DNA from 3 places in the Brevibacillus sp. AY1 genome. Region 3 is predicted to be linked to each of the others. Evidence: riboswitches for the same ligand, from Rfam matches in the RefSeq annotation. Region 3 holds a riboswitch; each other region holds the start of a gene.
What was found. Region 3 has a riboswitch for S-adenosylmethionine ahead of JZI27_RS04585 (2,3-diketo-5-methylthiopentyl-1-phosphate enolase). Riboswitches for the same ligand answer to the same signal wherever they lie in the genome.
Positions count from the first base shown of each region.

Region 1 (5,146 bases), on a different contig from region 3:
GTGACAAGAGCACAGTTTGCCACGATGCTGATCCAGGCCATGAAGGCGAATCGCATGCAGGTAGGCACTTATTCAGGAAAAACGACATTTACGGACCTGTCGAGAAGTCACTGGGCTTATAATAATATGGGACTAGCTTATCAATTGGGAATCATTAAAGGGTATCCCAATCGGCAGATGAAGCCCGATCAAGCGATTTCGCGTGCGGAGATGGCAGCGATGGTGGCCAGAGCGCACAATGTTCTCTGGTATCCGCGAAGTGTTTCCAGCTACCGAGACGTGCCTACGAGCCACTGGGCTTCACCAGCGATCGAGGCCCTCACCACTAGAGAGTGGTTGCGCGGATACGGCAGCCTGTTTAAACCTACAGGGATTGCCACACGTGCCGAGGTTGTCGTGCTGATCTCCAAGTCTTACAAACTATAGAGATGAAATTGGGGAGGAACAACGATGAAGAAGTTTACAAAAGGATTGATAGCGGTAATGGTTGGGGGAATGGCGTTGTTCACATCCCAGGCGATGGCTGATGGAGTGAGCGGTGTACCGGGTTCAGTTGATGATCCAGTGGTGACCAAAAGCTACGTGGACAAAGCGATTCAGGCATTGGGTGGAAGCGCAGGTGGCAGCAGCCTGACTGTCGTAGAGCTGTATCCAGGAAGCACGTTGTACGGCTTTGAAGGGACTGAATTTATCGTTCGGACCGGACAAGTTCAGGCCGTAGCGGGAAATAATGGCGACGGTTTAACAGACTTGACTGCTGGGGCCGATTTGCGCGCAGGAGCCAGTGTTGGCCACAATCATCTTCTCCTGATTGCAAGGTCCGACAACCGTGGCTTGCGTCTGGCTCCACAATACGATGGGGTCGCTCACATCATGGTTCGGGGCAAGTACGAACTGCGTTAAGTTGTCTATTGACACCACTGGAAAAAACAATTATTCTAGAATCCGTAATGGATACTCTTATCCAGAGCAGGCGGAGGGACTGGCCCTATGAAGCCCGGCAACCGACTAGAGCGGTGCTAACCAGCAGAACGGACATCTGTTCTGGCCGATAAGAGGATGAAGGAAGCATAAAGCGCGCAAACCTTTTCCTCCCTATATGGTGGAAAAGGTTTTTTTTGCCTGCATTTACGTCGATAAAATCCTGACTCGGCTACCACACTATTTGTATGAGGTCAAAGGAGGTTTTTTCTCATGGCTTTGCAAAAAGGTCGTCGTCTGTTCACATCTGAATCCGTAACTGAAGGACATCCGGATAAAATATGTGACCAAATTTCCGATTCCATTCTTGACGCAATCCTGTCAAAAGATCCGAATGCTCGTGTTGCTTGCGAGACATCCGTAACAACAGGTCTGGTACTCGTAGCGGGTGAGATTACCACCAACACTTACGTGGACATTCAAAAACTGGTTCGTGAAACGATTCGCGAAATCGGTTATGATCGCGCTAAGTTCGGCTTCGATGCAGATACTTGCGGTGTTATCACAGCGATCGGTGAACAATCTGCTGACATTGCGCTTGGAGTAGACCAAGCTCTGGAAGCGCGTGAAGGTAAAATGACCGATGAGCAGATCGAGGCAATTGGTGCTGGTGACCAAGGTTTGATGTTTGGCTTTGCTTGCAATGAAACGCCAGAGCTGATGCCTTTGCCAATCAGCATGGCTCACCAACTGGCTCGCCGTTTGACAGAAGTGCGTAAAGACGGCACACTGTCCTATCTGCGTCCTGATGGTAAAACGCAAGTAACGGTTGAATACGATGGCGACAAGCCTGTTCGTATCGACACCATCGTTATTTCTACGCAGCACGCACCAGAAACTACCCTGGAGCAAATTCAAAAGGACCTGACTGAACTGGTGATCAAGCCTGTAGTTCCTGCTGAATTGCTGGACGCAGAAACCAAGTACTTCATCAACCCGACAGGCCGTTTCGTAATCGGAGGACCTCAAGGGGATGCTGGATTGACTGGACGCAAAATCATCGTAGATACGTACGGCGGTTATGCACGTCACGGCGGTGGCGCGTTCTCCGGTAAAGATCCAACCAAAGTAGACCGTTCCGGTGCTTATGCAGCGCGCTATGTAGCCAAAAACATCGTGGCTGCTGGCTTGGCTGACAAGTGCGAGGTGCAGGTAGCTTACGCTATTGGTGTAGCACAACCTGTTTCTATCGCAGTTGATACGTTTGGAACAGGAACCATTTCGGAAGAAGATCTGGTTAAGCTGGTTCGCAAGCATTTTGACCTGCGCCCTGCAGGAATCATCAAACAGCTGGATCTGCGTCGTCCTATCTACAAACAGACAGCGGCTTACGGTCACTTCGGTCGCAACGACCTGAATGTTCCTTGGGAGCTCACAGACAAAGCAGATGCATTGAAACAAGACGCTAGCCAATTGGCAAAATAATAAACGTAAAAAAGAGCCTAGTCGCGATACTGGGCTCTTTTTCTGTGAAAAATGTCTAACGGCAATGACCGTTTATTGTATAATCTTCCACCTTTATTGGATAGCAGTGCATAAAGGAATTTTTCAGTGTCTGTCGAATTTCTTTAGAGTAGAAGAAGAGGAGGAGGGGGTACTCTTGCCGAAGAAAAGGCTCTTCCTTCTCATGTTCGTGATCTTTCTGCTCATGTTCGTCATTGTCGGATTGCTCTTAGGGCAACGCCTGGTAAAAAATAATACTCTCGAAGTGCAACCTTTTCCTCAGGTGAACACGTCAATAAGCACAAGTGAACCAATAGTTGCTGAGTCGAACGTCACAACGGTAGAAGAAACAGCTGTTCCGCGCAAACAGTGGTACCGCGATCAGGTTGTCGTTTTGTCTTATCATCACGTAGCAGAGCAATCGAATCAACCCTATGCTCTGTCTCCTGATCAATTTGCTCAGCACATGTCTTTTTTACACAAAAATGATTTGCATCCGATAACATTAACAGAGTTTGTGCAATTCATGAATACGGGGAGTCTGCCGACTGCCAATGCCGTACTGATTACCTTTGACGATGGATACGAGAGCTATTACACAGAAGCATTTCCGATCATGCGTACATACAACTATCCATCCGTCAATTTTGCTATTGCGGGCCGTGTGAGAGATGTAGCAGAAAGAAAGCGGGAAAATATGACGACACCCCTTTCCCGACAACAGGTAAAGGAACTGGTCGCAACGGGGCTAGCCGATTTTGGCTCCCACACCTACAGCTTACATGGAGAAAAAGAGCGAAATGAATGGGGAGAGATGGGGCCTGTGACCGCCCCCGTCTATTTGGAAGATTTGCAACGCCTGGAAAAGGAGAAAGAATATCGAGATCGGCTCTATGTGGATTTTAGCATGTCGAGGATCGGTTTGAGTGATTGGTTGGGACGTCCTGTTGAGGTACTCTCCTTGCCATATGGCTACACCAACCCCGTCGTTCTGGAGACAGCGAAGCAGGCCGGTTACCGATTTGTCTTTAATTCTACTCCGGGTGTGGTAACGAGTCAGACAGATCCTTTTGCAATTACTCGATTTGACGTCGGGACACGCAATATGGACCTGGAGAAGCTCCATCAACTTTTCACGAATGCGAAAAACACGTTTGAAGGAGAGCAGTCATGAACAAAGCAATCGACATCAGCGTGCTCGATGGAGTCATCAAACGAACAATTGAAACAGTGGAAACGAGTAAAAGCCAAATTTTTGATATAGCAGAGAATGCCAGACAGCAAGGAAATTCGATGAAGCTGGATCTTCACGAGCTGCGTCAGGAAATCTCAAAGGTGATTCAAAAGGTGGATGCACTGGAGCTTGCCTATCGCAAATCCCGTAATCGACTTGTTTTGGTGAGCCGCAATTTTCATATGTACACCGAGGAAGATATTCGGATTGCCTATGAAGAAGCGAGTCGAATCCAGGTGGATCTTTCTATTTTCCGTGAACGGGAAAACAACCTGAAGCGCAGGCGAAACGATTTGGAGCGACAGCTGCGCACGTTGGAGGAGACCATCGTACGCGCAGAAAAGCTTGTCTCCCAAATGGGGGTTGTGCTGGGGTATCTGACTGGTGATTTAAGTAAAATCGGCGAGGCGCTGGAATCGGCCAAGCAGCATCAGTTGATGAATTTGAAGGTCATTCAGGCACAAGAGGAAGAACGCAAGCGGGTAGCGCGTGAAATCCATGATGGACCAGCGCAGTCGATGGCAAATGTCGTACTTCGCTCCGAAATCGTAGAACGCATGCTGAAGAACGAGCGCATCCTCGAAGCGCAGATGGAACTGCATGAGTTAAAAGAAATGGTTCGAATGAGTTTATCAGATGTGAGACGAATTATTTTTGATCTTCGTCCGATGGCATTGGATGATTTGGGGCTGGTTCCGACCTTGCAAAAATATATCAGAACGTGCGAGGAACGCATTGAAACCACGATTGATCTGGTCGTATTTGGTGTGGAGCCGCCGCTGCGAAGCTCGGTGAAGGCCGCTATATTTCGATTGGTGCAGGAATGTTTGAACAATGTGGAAAAGCATGCCAATGCGAATACAGTACAGGTCAAACTGGAATTTTTGCAGGAATCTTTGCGTTTAGTCGTGAAGGACGATGGCATCGGTTTTGATTTGAATGAACGGATGGCTACAGGTGGCTCCTTTGGGCTTTTGGGAATGAATGAGCGAACACAGCTCTTGGAAGGAGAAATTGAAGTACAGTCAGCTCCTGGAGAGGGTACGAAGGTATTGTTCCAGATTCCACTCAAAATATGAACGAGCGACATAAATAATCTGAATAGGGGGAAGAACCATGGAAAAGAGACAGCAAGAGCTCCGGATCGTAATTGTAGACGACCATCAATTGTTTCGCGAAGGCGTAAAGCGTATTTTGGAGATGGAGAACGATTTTAAGGTGGTCGGCGAGGGAGCTGACGGTGGAGACGCTTCTAAGCTGGCGGAAGAATACAAGCCTGACGTGCTGCTGATGGATATCAACATGCCGAATATCAATGGTGTCTCTGCAACTGAAAGTGTGATTTCCGCCAGTCCAGATACACGTGTAATCATGCTTTCCATTCACGATGATGAGGGCTATGTTTACCGAACGCTTCGTTCAGGTGCATCGGGTTATCTTTTGAAGGAAATGGGAACATCTGACCTGGTGGATGCCGTAAGGGTTGTC
Region 1 is NZ_JAFLPN010000032.1:5,515-10,660, reverse strand. It holds gene JZI27_RS19565 (S8 family serine peptidase) at 1-426, shown strand, start outside; gene JZI27_RS19560 (hypothetical protein) at 451-903, shown strand; SAM riboswitch class I at 958-1,058, shown strand; gene metK (methionine adenosyltransferase) at 1,195-2,406, shown strand; gene JZI27_RS19550 (polysaccharide deacetylase family protein) at 2,582-3,598, shown strand; gene JZI27_RS19545 (sensor histidine kinase) at 3,595-4,737, shown strand; gene JZI27_RS19540 (response regulator) at 4,775-5,146, shown strand, end outside.
Region 1: it holds a riboswitch for S-adenosylmethionine, as region 3 does, so the genes downstream of both, metK (methionine adenosyltransferase) here and JZI27_RS04585 (2,3-diketo-5-methylthiopentyl-1-phosphate enolase) in region 3, are expected to answer to the same signal.

Region 2 (5,146 bases), on a different contig from region 3:
TTCTATAATGGGGAAGAAAACCACATGTAAGAGGGAAAAGGGGGGGAATCATGATTCAGTTAGTGCGAAACACCCTGACAAACAAAGAAGGATTTATGATTTTTATTTTGTGGAATCATCTCTGGATGGCAGGCTTGATCGCGTATCAAATGGATGTGAACTTCTGGCTCGTTACTTCACTGGGACTGCTGGTGACCCTGATTGTATCGCCGTATTATTTCATTCGTAAGGACAGCCGAATCATTCGTTACCTAGTAGCTATTGGACTTATGTTTTATGCGATTTCATTCGATCACTTTACCCCTTATGAAGAAGTCTCGTTTCTTGCTTTTATTGTATTGGGATTTTTGGCTGCCTATCTGGATTGGAAGCTGGTGGTGTTTGCCGGCATTACGCAAGCCATCGCTACGGGAGTCGGTTTTTACACGAGACAGTACGATCTGTTCAGCGGTGATTTCTCTGAAGTAAATCTGATCGTGCGCGTCGTCGCGATCTTCGTAATGATGATTGCACTCACGTATTTGTGTCTGGCTGGACAAGCTTCTTTGAGGCAAGCGAATGCAGCGAGACAGGAAGCAGAGGAGAAGGAGCAGCGTTTGGTAGAGATGCTGGAGCAAATCCAGCTGATGACGGAACAGTTGGACCGCACTTCGCAATACGTACACGGGCACGCTGAGGGAACCCGACAAAATACAGATGATATGATGATCGCCTTCAAGGAAGTCGCGACTGGCATGGAGGCACAGGCGAACTCCACCGTGAAGATCGAGGAGGAAGTCCAGCAGATCGACCAGGAAATCGTATCGGTGACCGAGAAAGCAAACATGATGAAGACCGAGGCGGATCAAAACAACAGACGTCTGGTCGAAAGCGTAGCGAGAATGAATGAGCTGTCCACCCAGATGGAGCAGATCGTGCAAGCCGTTCATGTAGCTTCTGCGACGATCAACCAGTTGAATCGTCAAGCCAACCGTGTAGAGGAAATCGTCGGGGCCATTAATCAGATCGCATCGCAAACCAACCTGCTGGCACTCAATGCCGCGATCGAGTCGGCTCGTGCTGGTGAGCATGGACGCGGTTTTGCCGTAGTCGCGGACGAGGTACGCAAGCTGGCGGAGGAAAGTGCCACTGCTACACAGGAAATTAACCAAATCCTGCAATCGCTTCATCAGGAAAGTCAGAACGCCGTCTACCATATGAGCAATGGGGAAACCTCGGTTGCAAAAGGAAAAGAGCTAGCGGTACAGACGGTCGCTGCGATCGAAGCGGTACGAGCAGGAATGGAAACGTTCCTGTCTGCCACGGAGCATGTTCGCACGAGTATGGACCTGGTAAAAAGCCGTTCTGGCGAAGTGGCAGCCGAGATGTCTACCATTACCGCCGTAACCGAAGAATCCGTAGCCAATCTGGAAGAGTTGTTCGCAACCGCGGAGAACCAGCAGTACAAGGTTCGCGAGATAACAGATGAGTTGGGCGAGCTGAACAAGCTTTCCCACAGCCTGCAGCAATCCTTCCAAACCAAGGAATAACGCAAACTGTATTCCCAGATGAAAATAATTTACGTTTTTCAAAGAGTCTGTTAAACTAAATCCGTATCAACCGAATAGATTCACCTACCTTATCAAGAGCGGCGGAGGGACTGGCCCGATGAAGCCCGGCAACCACTGTACCATGTACAGCAAGGTGCCAATTCCTGCAAAATCCAAAATGTGGATTTTGACAGATGAGGAAGAGGATAGCGATAGCTGCGAACTCTTCCCAAAAGGAAGAGTTTTTTTGTTTGTTGAAAGGAGAGAGGTGGAATACACGAACGTTTTTAGTATATTTTATGAAAATATACGCATATAATGTTGTTTTTTTGCCAAAAAAAACGTACATTACCTATTAGAGATCAAAAACGCGAAAGAATTTGTGTGAGAGAGGGAGACATCATGAAGAAGTTATGGTTGGCTTTAACGACATTTGCCGTTTTGGCAACAGGTTGCGCTGGTGGCGGAAATGCACCGGTAGACAATGGACAAGCCTCTGGACAAGCTCCAGCGGAACAAAAGGAAGAACCAGCAGTGAAAAAACGCATCGCTTTGGTCCTGCCTGAGAAAATCGGGGTAAACCCATTCTTCCAGCAAATGGACGATGGTGCCAAAAAAGCAGCTGAAGAATTAGGTGCTGAACTGAAAACGATCGAATCGACCGACTACGGCGCGATTGAAGAAAATCTGCGCGTGGCTGTAGCTGAACAATATGACCTGATCATCACATCCTCCTTTGAATCCGAGGATGCCCTGAAAAAAGTGGCAGCTGAAAACCCTGATCGCAACTTCGCGATCATTGATACCGTGATCGACCTGCCAAACGTTCGCAGCGTAACTTTCCGCGAGCAGGAAGCAGCCTATCTGATGGGTGCTGCTGCTGGTCTGGCGACAAAAACAAACAAAGTAGGTATGGTCGTAGCGATGGACATCCCTTTGTTGAAGAAATGGACAGGCGGTTTTTCTGAAGGCTTGAAAGCCACCAATCCAAATGCTGAATTCATCGTCAACTACGTGGGCAGCTTCACCGACCCGGCAAAGGCGAAGGAGCTGGCATTACTGCAAGCTTCTCAAGGTGCTGACTTCATCAACGGCGCTGCTGCTGTTGGTGACCTGGGCGTTTTTGAAGCAGCCAAGGAAAAAGGCTTCTATACCGCAGGTCAAGACGTAGACCGTACTGTGATCGATCCGGAGCACATCGTATTGTCCCAGCTGAAAGGTACAGATGCAGCAGCTTATGAAACCGTGAAATCTTTTGTAGAGGGTACATTCCAGCCTGGAGTAGTTACCTATGGTTTGAAAGAAAAAGGCGTGGGCGTTACCTATATCACACACGACAGTGCAACCCCACTGCATGCCTTCATTGGACAAGAGGTTGTAGACAAAGTAAAGGCAATCAACGAAGAAATCGTGGCGGGTACGCGCAAAGTGCCTGAATCGTTCTAATCGAACAGCTCAGTGAAAATGGCGTGACCGACTACGGTTGTAGTCGGTCTGCTGTTGTATGGGGAGAGGAAATGACAAAAGGAGGGGATCGCGATGGCCCACCGATTAGAAATGAGGGAAATGACCAAGAAGTACGGCGATTTTACTGCCAACGACAAGGTGTCGATCACACTTGGTGCAGGTGAAGTACACGCTATCGTCGGAGAGAACGGGGCGGGAAAGACGACGTTGATGCGGATGCTGTACGGGATGGAACAGCCCACATCTGGGGAAATTGTGCTGAATGGAAAACCGGTTGCCTTTCGCGGTCCGAACGACGCGATCCAGCATGGGATTGGCATGGTTCATCAGCACTTCATGTTGTTTGGCGAGTTCAGTGTGGCAGAAAATATCGTAATTGGCTACGAGCCTAGGAAGAGCGGCTTTTTTCTGCGCAAAGATGCGGCAGCCAAGGTGCGCGAACTGAGTGAGCAGTACCGCATTCCTGTAAACCCGCAGGCTCTTGTCGCGAATTGCTCGATTGGAGAGCAACAGCGGGTGGAGATTCTCAAGGTATTGTACCAGGGCGCAGACATCATCGTTTTGGATGAACCGACAGCAGTTTTGACACCACTTGAGGTAAAAGACTTGCTGCAAACTATCCGTAATCTCGCGGAGAGCGGGAAAAGCGTTATATTGATCACGCACAAGCTCCAGGAAGTGATGGAAGTAGCCGATCGAATCACCGTGCTGCGCGGAGGAAAGGTGACAGGGAGCGTAGCCAAGGATCAGACCAATGTGGACGATCTGGCACGCCTGATGGTCGGACGGGAGCTGCAGCAATTGAGTGAAAGGCTCCCGCTGGATGGCAAGCCTTTGCTGCAGGTGGAAAATCTGACGGTCCGCGATAAACAGTCGCTGTTGGACCAGGTGAGCTTCACCGTTCATCACGGAGAAATTGTGGGGATTGCCGGGGTTTCTGGCAATGGACAGTCCGAGTTGCTGCAAGCGATTAGCGGCCTTCGGAACATCCAGGATGGTACCATCCGATTGTCGGGTGTTGATGTGACCAATCAATCGGTAGCCAAGGTACGTGAAACAGGACTTTCCCACATCCCGGAAGACCGTTATTTATGGGGGACCGCGAAGCAGGAGAGCGTGGAAGAAAACGCACTGATGGGCTACCAGCGAAAACCGGCTTACTATCGTCGCGGAGTGATTTTACGTGATGCCTTCCGCCGGGTCGTACAGGAATGGGTCAACCGGTTTGCGATCAAGACGGGTTCCAAGCAATTGAATGAACAGGCAGGCAATCTCTCTGGGGGTAACCTGCAAAAGCTGATCGTCGCTCGAGAGCTGGGGCACGAGACCCCGTTTTTGATGGCCGCAGAACCGACACGTGGTGTCGATATTGGCGCGATGGAGTACATCCATCAAGCTTTGATTGAAAAGAGAAACAGCGGAGACGGTATTCTGCTCGTTTCTTCAGAGCTTTCGGAAATCATGGCTTTATCCGACAGAATCCTGGTCATGTACAAGGGACGGATCGCAGGAGAGCTGTCCCGTGCAGAGGCGACAGAAGAAAAAATCAGCGTGCTGATGGCAGGAGGAAGCGTTCATGGTAGCAGTCAAAGAGCTGTGTAAGTCACTGGTTCAACCGCTTTTGGCCGTCATCATCGGCTTGCTAACCGGGGCGCTGGTGATTGCTGCAGTAGGGGAGTCGATTATCGGCACGTATCAGGAAATGTGGAAAGGGGCTTTCGGTAATTTTTATTTCTTTTCTTCCACATTGGCTCGTGCAACGCCGATTATGCTGATCGCTCTCGGTCTTGCCCTGGCTTTCCGTGCAGGGGTTTTTAACCTGGGGGCAGAGGGCCAGATGGTTCTCGGGGCTATCAGCGCGACACTGGTAGCGATCTACCTGCCTGCACCGGGAATCGTGAAGATACTGGCAGCGTTGGTTACCGGGATTGTGGCTGGCGGTCTGTGGTCGCTCATGGCCGGGTACATGGAAGCCAAATTCCGCATTCCTTTGTTGATTTCCACGTTATTGCTGAACTATATCGCGGTGTTGTTTGCCAGCTATCTGGTCAGCGATCCCTTTCAGGATAAAAGCGGTTCCGCTGCACTGGCTCAGACCGTCATGCTGGAGAAAGGCGCGTGGCTGCCTAAGCTGTTCGCGGGAATGAGTG
Region 2 is NZ_JAFLPN010000009.1:111,505-116,650, forward strand. It holds gene JZI27_RS10485 (methyl-accepting chemotaxis protein) at 51-1,529, shown strand; SAM riboswitch class I at 1,616-1,730, shown strand; gene JZI27_RS10490 (BMP family protein) at 1,932-2,975, shown strand; gene JZI27_RS10495 (ABC transporter ATP-binding protein) at 3,069-4,598, shown strand; gene JZI27_RS10500 (ABC transporter permease) at 4,573-5,146, shown strand, end outside.
Region 2: it holds a riboswitch for S-adenosylmethionine, as region 3 does, so the genes downstream of both, JZI27_RS10490 (BMP family protein) here and JZI27_RS04585 (2,3-diketo-5-methylthiopentyl-1-phosphate enolase) in region 3, are expected to answer to the same signal.

Region 3 (5,146 bases):
ACAGCTCATCGTACATGCTCGTGCCGATCCAGGTATTGACTGCAAATAGCAGGACGCCTGCCAGAAACGCGATTCCCAGCGTGAATGCTGAATTTCCCAAGCGCATTCTCCATTTTCCCCGGCGTAGAATCCTGCTCTGCTTTTCCTCAGGAAGACTGATTTGCGCCGGCTGCTCCGGCTCCTTTTCCTCCCCGAGCAGCAGGTGTTCCAGCTTCGCAGCGAACGCCTCGTCCTCTGCCAATTCTTCTTGCAGCCTCTCCTTATCCTCGTCCGTCAGCTCACCGCGCAAATAGGCAAGCAGCCGAGCGTCCCTTTTGTCAAACTCCTTGTTCGTCATCCGCCTTTTCCCTCCACAACTTGCGCATCTTTTGTCTTCCCCTAAACAGTGAACGTTTCACATCTGCCAGGCTAATCCCCAGCACCTCGGCGATTTCCGCGTAGCTAAATTGCATGGCAAACAACAGGATCACTTGTCTTTGCCGTTCGGGAAGCAGCTCCAGATGAATCTGGGCACTCGCCCACATTTCCTGCGAGACGAGGGCTTGTGCCGGGTCTGTAGCCAACTGATCCTCTCTTTCCGGCAGCTGCTCCATGTATTGCAAAGGGCGGCTGGACTGCTTGCGATGCCAGTCCACGAACGCGTGGTATGCCACCTTGAACAGCCAGGGCCGCACCTTTTCCCCGTGGTAGTCGTCCAGCGATAGAAAAGCGCGAAAAAACGTTTCCTGCGTCAGATCCTCTGCCTGCCGCGCATCCCGTGTGAGTCGGAAAAGATAGCGGTAGATATCATTTACGTGCATCCGGTACACGTCTTCCAAGCCTACTTTCCCAACGTCTTCACACCCTTTCATCCAATACCACGCAAAGCAGGCAAAAAAGGTTTCACTCGCTTTTCATTTCCTTGCCCAAAGTGCATATTGGAGCAAAAACAAAGATTGACTCCCGTAGGAGATCGTCATATTATGGGGGTATCGCATACGCTCATGGCGTATGAACAACATACACTCTTATCGCGAGCTGGCTGAGGGACTGGCCCTATGATGCCCGGCAACCGGCGCTCTTCTATCATGCAATAGAGAGCGAAACGGTGCTAATTCCAACGGATAAGAGTCAGGACAGATGGATTTCCTCGCTGTCGTGACTGCTGACCCGAGAGATGAGAGGCGACGACAAAGCGTTCATAAAGACGACATCCGCCTCCCCACTCATAGGGGAGGTTTTTTAGTTAACGCATGCATGTGCATCTGAATCAAACACGATAAAAAAAGGAGGCTTATTCCTGGCTATGAGTGAGCAGCGCATCCTTGTTACGTATTTGACCCAAGCCCAGAATCTAAATAAAAAAGCAGAAGCCATCGCAGTTGGTATGACGGTCGGTTCCTGGACTGATCTGCCTGCAGCAAAAAAAGAAACATTGAAGCCTTATCTGGGCGAAGCAGTCGGTGCTGAGGTTTTGGAGACACTCGAAAACGGAGATCAGCGTGGCTTGATTACCGTCAGCTACCCCATTCGCAACTTTACACCAGACATTCCTTCTTTGCTGACTGGCATTTTTGGCAAGCTGTCGATGGACGGAAAAATCAAATTGATGAATATTAGCCTGCCAGACTCCATGCTTGGCGCTTTTCCCGGCCCCAAGTTTGGCATCGACGGTCTGCGCGGTCGACTTGATGCTCAAAACCGCCCTCTGCTCATGAGCATTTTCAAATCTTGTCTGGGATTGCCCTTTGACGATTTGAAGACACAGTTCCGGGCGCAAGCGCTGGGTGGCGTCGATCTGGTCAAAGACGATGAGATCTTTTTTGCTGATGACCGTGCTCCATTCCTGAACCGGATCAAGGCTTTCAAGCAAATCGCGATCGAGACAGAAGCTGAGACGGGCAAACCAGTCCTCTACGCTGCCAACCTGACCGGGCCCGTACATGAGCTGAACGAAAAGGCCAAACGAGCTGTGGAAGCTGGTGCGGATTGCCTGCTCTTCAACGTTCTCGCATTTGGCTTTGATGCTTTGCATCGACTGGCAGCAGATCCGGATGTCCAGGTCCCGATCATGGCTCACCCTGCATTGGCTGGCGCGTACTATCCATCTCCTGATTACGGAATTGCTACGCCGCTTTTGCTGGGTACCCTGATGCGCATCGCCGGTGCAGATCTCGTCCTGTTCCCTTCACCATACGGAAATGTGGCTTTGGACAAGAAAGAAGCCTTGCAGCTTGCCCGGCATTTGACTGATCCACTCGAAGGGGTCCGCCGTTCCTTCCCGGTGCCATCGGCAGGGATTCACCCCGGACTCGTACCGCAGCTGTTCGCTGACTTTGGTCTGGATCAAATCGTCAATGCGGGCGGAGGCATTCACGGCCATCCGGGAGGAGCGACCGCTGGCGCAAAAGCTTTCGTCGCCGCGATCGAAGCCGTGACCGCTGGCCGTACGTTGGAAGAAGCAGCCGCACAGTCTTCTGAGCTGGCGATTGCGTTGGAAAAGTGGGGTGGCGGTCGATGAGTAAAAAGCTCGTTCTGTTCTGCGACTTCGACGGCACCATCACAGAAAAGGATAACATCGTATCGATCGTGCGCAAATTTGCGCCGCCTGAGTGCGAAGTGCTGATTGAACAAATTCTTACCCAGAAAATCTCGATTCAATCCGGAGTGGGTCAGCTCTTTCAACTGATCCCTTCCTCCAAGCGTCAGGAGATCATCGACTTTATTCTCGCTGAGGCATCTATTCGTCCTGGCTTTGCAGATTTTGTCCGTTACTGCCGGGAAGAAGGTGTAGAGTGGTTGATCACCAGTGGCGGCATCGACTTTTTCGTCGAGCCGATCCTGGCACCCTTTGATCTGTCTGAAGTGCCGCTGTATTGCAATGGTAGCGATTTTTCAGACGAACGCATTGCGATCACTTGGCCGCATCATTGTGATGAACACTGCAGCAACGGCGGCTGCGGCATGTGCAAGACCACCATCATTCGCCGCTATGACTCAGCGGACTACTTCCGTGTTGTCATTGGCGATTCCATTACAGATCTGGCTGGTGCACAAATTGCTGACTTTGTCATCGCTCGTTCTCTGCTGGCGCAAAAATCAGAGGAGCTGCAATTGCCCCATCGCACATTCACCACCTTCCACGACGTGGTCGACATACTAAAGGATTTGAAACACCAACAGGAGGTCTGCTAAGCCATGACAGCAACTTTGGAGCAGCGTTTGGACGCCTTTCGCCGCCTGGACGATGTCAAAATGACGTTTGCCCGTCGTGACTGGTTCCCGGGCACCAGCGGCAATCTTTCCATCAAGATCGCCGACTCACCGCTGCAATTCGCAGTGACCGCGAGCGGCAAGGACAAAACCAAGCTTTCACCAGAAGATTACCTCATCGTGGATCAAGACTCCCGACCTGTAGATGCAACAGCGCTGAAACCATCTGCAGAAACCTTGATCCATGCTGTTGTCTATAAAAAATTCGCTCAGGCTGGCGCTTGCTTCCATGTTCATACCGTATGGAACAACCTGATCTCCGAGCTGTATTTTGGACATCGCGCCTTTTCCATCCAGGGTCAGGAGCTGATCAAGGGCCTGGGGATCTGGGAAGAGAATTCACGGATCACCATTCCGATCGTCGAGAACTATGCGGATATTCCAACCTTGGCTATTGCGATCGAAAAAGTGATCACTCCAGAAGTGCCGGGAGTCTTGATCCGCAATCACGGGATTTACGCGTGGGGCGGCAACGATTTCGAGGCGAAGCGTCACCTCGAGGCTTTTGAATTCCTGTTTGAGTACCACGCTCGCTGGCTCCAGCTACGCCAAGCGGCCGTGTCCACTACACCCAACTAACCAAGGAGGTTTTCAAGCATGGCACAAGTTCGTTTTCATGACAACAACGAGTACATCAGCAGCGCTGATGCAGTCAATGAGTTCCTCAGCACGCAAGGCATTATTTACGAACACTGGGGTGTAGATCGTCTTGCTCCGAATCTGCGCGACAACTACAGCCCGACTGATGAAGAAAAACAACAAATCCTGGATGCCTTCAAACCGGAGATCGATGACATCAGCAAGCGCCGCGGTTACCTGACTGCAGACATCATCGTCCTCTCAGACAGCAATCCCAACCTGGATGAGCTGCTGGTCAAATTCAAAGCCGAGCATCATCATACGGACGACGAATGCCGTTTTTGCGTCGATGGACACGGTATTTTCGCGATCAAAGGCGATGACGGCCGCTACTTCGACGTAGAATTGGAGCCGGGCGATCTAATCTCCGTACCGCCCAACTTCCGTCACTATTTCACGTTGATGTCTGACCGCAAAATCAAAGCGATCCGCCTCTTCGTCACTCCTGCTGGCTGGGAAGCAATCTATTAATAACAAAGGCGCCCTGGTTCTATTTGCTTGCCAGGGCGCCTTTTCTATCCTTATTTAATCACACCATTGCCCTTGATCGACACCTCTGGAATCACATGCACGGAGGCATCTGCATTCGCTTTCTGGCATTTCTTGATCAGCTGCGTGTAATATTTATGCAATTCTTCCTCGATCGCCTTCTCCAGCTTCTTGTAATCCTTTTCCACATTATAGGGAAACATCCGCTCCGATATCGATATTTTCAGCTTCTGGCGTACGCCAAAACGAAAGCGCCCTTTCTCATACGAGGTCTCTACTTTATTCGATACATCTTTCACGTAATAACTGATCCGACTTTTTACGATGCTCCCTTTATCTTGATGATCTTGAACCGGGATACTGAGCGAAATTTCTCCTTGTTTTCCGTGAAGCAGCATTTGCAAAAGAATCGTATCTTGAGGTTCGACAAGTGTTGCGTAAGTCTCTTTTCCGTTTATGAGGGCGGTTCCCATTACTTTTACAACATTACCCTTTTTCTTCATCTGGCCCATCGAATACGACGATCCTTGCATTGACCGTGAAACGTGCATCACGAAACATTACATCCAGTAATTGGAACCACTCTGGATGCTGCAATAAGCGTTTTCCAAGAACAAATACCTGAATTTTCCTGATAGCGTGACACCTGTTACCATCTCGTCCAAATCCATACGAGCTTGCCGAAAGGAATCTGCTTTGACGCCGAATTCCTCTGACTTATCCTTTGCCTCTTTGCTGAACACGGGACTAGATAGATAAAACAACA
Region 3 is NZ_JAFLPN010000002.1:233,715-238,860, reverse strand. It holds gene JZI27_RS04595 (anti-sigma factor) at 1-337, opposite strand, end outside; gene JZI27_RS04590 (sigma-70 family RNA polymerase sigma factor) at 318-851, opposite strand; SAM riboswitch class I at 1,005-1,110, shown strand; gene JZI27_RS04585 (2,3-diketo-5-methylthiopentyl-1-phosphate enolase) at 1,286-2,500, shown strand; gene JZI27_RS04580 (2-hydroxy-3-keto-5-methylthiopentenyl-1-phosphate phosphatase) at 2,497-3,174, shown strand; gene JZI27_RS04575 (methylthioribulose 1-phosphate dehydratase) at 3,178-3,831, shown strand; gene JZI27_RS04570 (1,2-dihydroxy-3-keto-5-methylthiopentene dioxygenase) at 3,850-4,362, shown strand; gene JZI27_RS04565 (Ger(x)C family spore germination C-terminal domain-containing protein) at 4,413-4,892, opposite strand; gene JZI27_RS04560 (Ger(x)C family spore germination protein) at 4,941-5,146, opposite strand, start outside.